2 regions of the Bradyrhizobium sp. HKCCYLS3070 genome follow, and region 2 is predicted to be linked to the other one. Evidence: predicted binding sites of a transcription regulator. Region 2 holds the regulator's gene; the other holds the start of a gene.

Region 1 (3,409 bases), 120 kb from region 2:
TGGTCCAGCAGGTGCGGGCCGCTGCGCCACCGGCATTCAGGCCGATATAGAAGCCACTCCAATCATAGATCGTCGTGATCATCGCAGGCGCTTTGGTGAAGGTGCGCGCGGGCAGATCGGCAGCGATGGCCGGCGCAATCCCCAGCGCCAGCGAAGTTGTCGCCCCCAGCAACAGCCTTCTCATCGCATTCCCCAAACCACGTCCGACGCCCGCACGCACGCTCTCACCAACGCCCACCCGCCGGACGTTGATAGCTCCTTCCGCCGTAAAAAGCCGTCACCCAAAGGACACAACGGCTCGGCAAGTGCCGGTTCTGGCACACAAAAAAGGCCGGCGCGAGGCCGGCCTTTCGACATATTCGCTTTTTGCGTGCAATCAGTAGCGCGACACGATCGGGCCGCCGAAGTGATAGGAGACGCCCGCCTTGACGGTGTGCACGGTGTCGCTCCACTCGGAGCGGTTGGTCGGAACCGCGCTGTACTGAATCGAGCTCTTGCCGAAGTCGAGATAGTTGTATTCGACCTTGGCCGACCAGTTCGGCGCGAACATGTACTCGGCGCCGGCACCGATCGTCCAACCCCAGCGCCAGTTGTTCTGAGCGAAGCTATTGGCCGCGCCACCATTGAGCGCCGCGTCGTAGCGGTGCTGGAGATCGCCGACGGCAGCGCCGCCGCTGACAAAGAACAGCGCCGGACCCGCAGCCCAGCCGAGGCGGCCCTTGATGTCGCCGAAGCCGCGCAGCCTGGTGAAGTAGGTATCGCCGAGACCGGCGTTGACGACGCCCGACCGGCCGTTGATGTCGGCCCAGTGATAGTCGCCCTCGAGACCGAACACGATGTTGTCGACCTGCCAGTTGTAGCCGACCACACCGCCGACGAAGCCGCCGCTGGTGTCATAGTTCTGGGTGCCGGCAAAGATCGCCGTATTCGGCGCCCCGAAGAAGGTCTCGTTGCTGCGGCCCCAGCCGCCGCCGCCCTGCAGGCCGAGGTAGAAGCCGGCCCAGGTCGGAAGCGGCGCCGGCGCCATCACCGGGGCCTTCGTGTACGGGCGGGCGGCGAGATCGGCGGCTCCCGCCGGCGTCAGCGCCCCCAAAACCATCAAGCTGACAGCTCCGAGAAAAATTCGTTTCATCCCAAGTCTCCCGCGTTGGGCGTCTCCAAAATGGTCCCCGGAGACGCTCGTCTGTGAAGTTGGTGCGACCACGCTTGCGGCCCCAATCCATCCTCAAATATACGCGATTCAACCCTGGATACCGTCTCCCAAAAGCCACAGCCGAGGAGGAAGTGAGGCTGTCTAACTTGATGAAAGTTAATCCCTTTTTCGTGAACAAGGGAACTTTTTCCGGGTTCCATTGCGAGAATTTGCGGTTCCGTCGAGTTCCGCGGAACTCGACGCACGGTTGTAGACATATGCGCGCGAACAAAACTGGAACAATGGCCTTCCGCCTGCTATATGTGGATAAGCAATGGACAGGGCGGGTGGACCGCGCGGCAACCGTATAGGGTCCGCCGCGAGAGGAAGGGTTAGCCACCGGACGCCGTGAGGCCGGTGTGGACGGCCGGTCCGATGATCGAGAACCGCGGGAGAGTGGTGATGGCGGGTAGTGTGAACAAGGTGATTCTGGTCGGCAATCTCGGCAAGGACCCCGAGATCCGGCGCACGCAGGATGGGCGGCCGATCGCCAATCTGAGCATTGCGACGTCGGAAACGTGGCGCGACAAGGCGACAGGCGAGCGCAAGGAAAAGACCGAGTGGCACCGCGTGGTGATCTTCAACGAGGGTCTTTGCAAGGTCGCCGAGCAGTATTTGAAGAAGGGCGCCAAGGTTTACATCGAGGGCGCGCTGCAGACCCGCAAATGGACCGATCAGAGCGGTGTCGAGAAGTACTCGACCGAGGTCGTGCTGCAGGGCTTCAACTCCACCCTGACGATGCTCGATGGCCGGGGCGGCGGTGGCGGCAGCTTCTCCGATGACATGGGTGGCGGTGATTTCGGCAGCAGCGGTCCGTCGATGGCGCCGCCGCGCCGCGCGGTTGCTTCGGCGGGCGGTGGCGGACGCAACAGCGACATGGACGACGACATTCCGTTCTGAAATTCAGGGCGCGCCTTGGTGTGAAGGAGAAGGCGCGATCTCGGTGAAGCTGTGGGGTGTACGCGCCGCCGGCGTCGCGTCGCCTCCAGGTGGTTTCGGGCGCTCACGATGGGAGTGCCCGGTGATGTGGGAGAGGGGTTCTACCGCCCTGTTGTCGCCATCAGGTGCGGGGGATAGCGTTCTCCCTCAACCTTGATCGCAACTGCGGCCTGCTCCATCTGGGCGAGATCGTCCGCAGTGAGCTCGACGTCGGCGGCCTTGAGATTCTCGTCGAGGCGATGGAGCTTGGTCGTGCCCGGAATGGGAACGATCCACGGCTTTTGCGCGAGCAGCCAGGCGAGCGCGATCTGGGCCGGCGTGGATGCCTTGCGTTCGGCGATCTGCTTGAGGAGATCGACCAGCGCCTGGTTGGCCTTCATCGCCGCGGGCGTGAAGCGCGGCAGGGTGCTGCGGAAGTCGTTGTCGGCAAGCGTGGTCGTCTCGTTCATCGCGCCGGTCAGAAAGCCTTTTCCCAGGGGACTATAGGGCACCAGGCCGATGCCGAGCTCCTCGCAGGCCTGAATGATGCCGTTGCTCTCGGGACCTCGGGTCCACAGCGAATACTCGTTCTGGAGCACGGCAACGGGCTGGACGGCATGCGCGCGCCGTACGGTCTGGGCGCTGGGCTCGGACAGGCCGAAGTGCCTGACCTTGCCTTGCCCGATGAGATCCTTGACCGCGCCGGCGACGTCCTCGATCGGCACGTCCGGATCGACGCGGTGCTGATAGAACAGATCGATGCGATCGGTCTTGAGCCGCTTCAGGGATGCCTCCGCGACCGCGCGAATGCGCTCGGGGCGGCTGTTCATCCCTGATGACCGGCCGGTCGCCGGGTCGATCGCAAAGCCGAACTTGGTGGCGATGACCACCTTGTCCCGAACGGGAGCCAGGGCGTCGCCGACCAGCTCCTCATTCGTGAACGGTCCATAGATTTCGGCGGTGTCGAAAAATGTCACGCCGCGATCGAAGGCGGCGCGGATAAGGTTGACCGCGTCGTCCTTCTCGAGCGCGTGACCGTAGCCGAAGTTCAGGCCCATGCAGCCGAAGCCGATGGCCGACACTTCGAGGCCGCTCTTGCCCAGGGTTCTCTTCTTCATCCGGTTCTCCTGTCCGTCCTGCGGTCAACGCCGGCATCACGCGTCGTCAACCTTGCCGTCCGGGCTGAACCTAAGGCTGTGACCGCGATAACATTAGAGGCTAGAATGCGCATACTTTTATGAAATGGAATCATGAATGCTGCGCGAGAACCTGAACGGCGTCCTTGGTTTCCTCGCTGTC
Region 2 (3,409 bases):
CCAAGGCGCGGCTGAAGGTCATCGGCGAGGTCGCGGCGGGGCGGCCGTTCGATCGCGTGGTTGGACCCGGCGAGGCGGCGCGGATCTTCACCGGTGGCGTTGTCCCGGAGGGCGCGGACGCGGTGGTGATCCAGGAGGACACGATCGCCGAAGATGGCCACGTCGTGATCACCGAGGCCGCGATCAAGGGCCGGCATATCCGGCCGGCGGGCGTCGACTTTCACCAGGGCATGGTGCTGCTGAAGTCCGGGCGCCGGCTCAGCGACCGCGACCTGTCGCTGGCGGCCAGCATGAATCATCCGGCGCTGCCGGTGCGGCGCCGGCCGAAGGTGGCGCTGCTCGCCACCGGCGACGAGCTGGTGATGCCGGGCTCGACGCCCGGCCCGGGCCAGATCGTCTATTCCAACGGCTACGCCTTGCGGGCGCTGGTGCGCAACGAGGGCGGGACCCCGATCGATCTCGGCATCGCCGCGGATACGATGGAGGCGACGATCGCCGGCATCCGCCGGGCCCGCGAGGCCAAGGCCGACATCTTGATCACGACCGGCGGCGCCTCGGTCGGCGATCACGACCTGGTCAAGCAGGCGCTCGAAGCCGAGGGCGTCGAGATGGCGTTCTGGAAGATCGCGATGCGGCCGGGCAAGCCGATGATGCACGGACGGCTCGGCGACATCAGGGTGATCGGACTGCCCGGCAATCCGGTGTCGTCCTATGTCTGCGCCATCCTGTTCCTGGTGCCGCTGATTCGGCGGCTGCTCGGCCGCGACGAGGCCGTGATGCCGCGCGAGACCGCCCTGCTCGGCCGCGAGCTCGGGCCGAACGATTCGCGCGAGGACTATCTGCGGGCGCGGCTCGAAGAGCGCGCCGACGGCACGCTGGTCGCCACCCCGGTGAGCCAGCAGGATTCGTCGCTGCTCGGCAATCTCGCGCTCTCGCAGGCGGTGGTGATCCGGCCGGCGTTTGCGCCGAAGGCGCCTGCGGGCAGCCCGTGCGAGATCCTGCGCCTGCCGAACTGAGCCGCTTCCCCGGTAAAGCCCGGTCTGTTCATCATATTTTTAGGATTGCGGAACACACATCGAACATATAGTGTCCGTTCATGATTTGTTTTTAGTATGTTGCGGGCGACGCGATGACGGTCCGACTCCAGGGCGCTCTCAGCCGGTTTGTGCGCGAGGCGCAGCTCCTGGACTCGGACGACAACAAACCGGGGACCAGGTCGAGATGCTGACGCGCAAACAGTACGAACTTCTGCGGTTCATCAACGAGCGGCTCAAGGAAGCCGGCGTGCCGCCGTCCTTCGACGAGATGAAGGATGCGCTCGATCTGCGCTCGAAGTCCGGCATTCATCGCCTGATCACGGCGCTCGAGGAGCGCGGCTTCATCCGCCGGCTGCCCAACCGCGCCCGCGCGATCGAGGTGATCAAGCTGCCCGAGCTGTCACAGGCCGCCAACAACCGCCGCGGCTTCACCCCATCGGTGATCGAGGGCAATCTCGGCAAGGTGCGCACCAGCACTCCCGCGCTGGACGATGGCGAGCGCCCCGTCGCAGTGCCGGTGATGGGCCGCATCGCCGCCGGTACCCCGATCGAGGCGCTGCAGACCCGCAGCCACACCATCAGCGTGCCTGCCGACATGCTCGGTAACGGCGATCACTACGCGCTCGAGGTACGCGGCGACTCCATGGTCGATGCCGGCATCCTCGACGGCGACATGGCGCTGATCCAGCGCAACGAGACCGCCGACACCGGCGACATCGTGGTGGCGCTGATCGACGATGAGGAAGCGACGTTGAAGCGCTTCCGCCGCCGCGGCGCATCGATCGCGCTGGAGCCAGCCAACACCGCCTACGAGGTACGCATCCTGCCGCCGAACCGGGTGAAGATCCAAGGCAAGCTGGTCGGGCTGTACCGCAAGTACTGATCGCGAATGGGATCGGTCGATCGGCGGCGGGCGCACGCGCTTTCGCCGCCGAGCTGGAGGCTGCCCAGCAAAATACGTCACGCGCGAATGCACCTCATGATGTGCAGCGCGGCATGCTCAAACGCTTGTGATCGGCCGCGGGCACACGCGATGCAGATCAGCGCAGAATTGCCGCGAAGCGCGCGCTAACATCACCATCGATGTCCACTCTGATAGAGGCCTGCGCCTGTCCGGGGGGAGCGTGGGTCGGCTATCTCTCAACGAGGAGCGATCCGATGTGTGACTACAGCCTCCATGCGGTTGCGTCCCGTCCCGCCAAGGTCGGCGAGACGTTGATCTCGATGACCTTCCGTGGCACCGCCACCCGCGGCTTCGCGCTGGAGAGCGAGCCGACCGTCGCAGTCTGCATGCTGCCCGGCACCGAGTTGGCCTTCGCCGAGGACGTCCGCTACGACAGCCGCTGGCTCTGGACCCGGACGATCCGCGAGCGCGTCGCAAAGTTCAACAGCATCGAGACTCACATTCCCGATCGCCATCACGACGCGATCGAATTCGCCGATGGCCGCCACGTGCTGGTGACCCAGCTCTGCGAGGGCCAGCGCGTCACCGTGCTGCAATTGCCGGTCAGCAAGCAGCCGGCGGAGCGACGCCCGGACATCGCCGAGGACGTGCCGCCTTCGCAGGCCACACCGATTCGCCGCATCAGCATCACCTGAGGGGTCTCCGCATCGGCATTTCTCTCGGTCGTGAGCGAGCTTTCGACCGTGGGAGATTTGGGTTCTGCAAGCGCAAAGTCCTCTCGGGCGAACCTCACGCCCCGGCATCGCATCGGATAGGAACGACATCCCTCGGCCGGCATGATGTGCCGGGGGAGCCTGCCGCCGTGGTCAACAAGATCGATTGGAACAAGGCCGCCGGGATCACCGAGCCCGGCTGCAATATGCTTGTGTTCGGATGGCTGACAGCCACGGCTGACGACATCGCCATCTGGCAACGCTATCCGCGCGCTGCGTTCACGCTGGCCGAAAGCCCCTCGCTGTTCGATGGACTTGGCAACATGGACCTGGCGACACCGAGTATCATCTCGGCACGTTCGAGCTGCCCGGCACTCAGTCTTCTTCGCCCTGCTCCGTCTCCGGCGGCGTCGCGTCCTGAGGCCGCACGGCCGGCGCGCGCGGCGTCAGCGTCGTGTCGAACTCGCCGGCCTCGGCGGGCGCCGGCCACCATGGGCGGTCAGTGCCGCCGGCGCGCGCCGGCGTGACGGCGAAGCTCCTGCCCCGCTGCACCAGCATCAAGGCGCCCTGCTGCCGCAACCGCTCGCGATCGATGACGGCCGCCGCGCAGGATGACGGCGCGGCGCGCGCGGTGACGATGAGCGCGGCACGGGCGCAATCATCGGCGAGCGCCTCGGCGCGCAGGGTCAGGGCGGCGAATCGGCCGTCGGCCATTGCGACCACGCAGCCCGCCTCGTCGCAGGAGACGCCATCGG

Evidence for each region. The regulator LexA, encoded in region 2, represses DNA repair genes until DNA is damaged. The targets are predictions, from matches to a motif close to TGTTCNNNNTGTGTTCNG.
Region 1: ACQR03_RS07250 (single-stranded DNA-binding protein) is a predicted target of LexA. The motif match lies at 1,417-1,434, and genes of this name have one in related genera.

The regions. Positions count from the first base shown of each region.
Region 1 is NZ_JBNPTI010000001.1:1,566,200-1,569,608, reverse strand. Features, by position in the region: gene ACQR03_RS07260 (outer membrane protein) at 1-184, opposite strand, end outside; gene ACQR03_RS07255 (outer membrane protein) at 377-1,132, opposite strand; gene ACQR03_RS07250 (single-stranded DNA-binding protein) at 1,595-2,092, shown strand; gene ACQR03_RS07245 (aldo/keto reductase) at 2,233-3,228, opposite strand; gene ACQR03_RS07240 (LysR family transcriptional regulator) at 3,365-3,409, shown strand, end outside.
Region 2 is NZ_JBNPTI010000001.1:1,687,918-1,691,326, forward strand. Features, by position in the region: gene ACQR03_RS07845 (molybdopterin molybdotransferase MoeA) at 1-1,016, shown strand, start outside; gene lexA (transcriptional repressor LexA) at 1,222-1,920, shown strand; gene ACQR03_RS07855 (hypothetical protein) at 2,196-2,636, shown strand; gene ACQR03_RS07860 (ComEC/Rec2 family competence protein) at 3,030-3,409, opposite strand, start outside.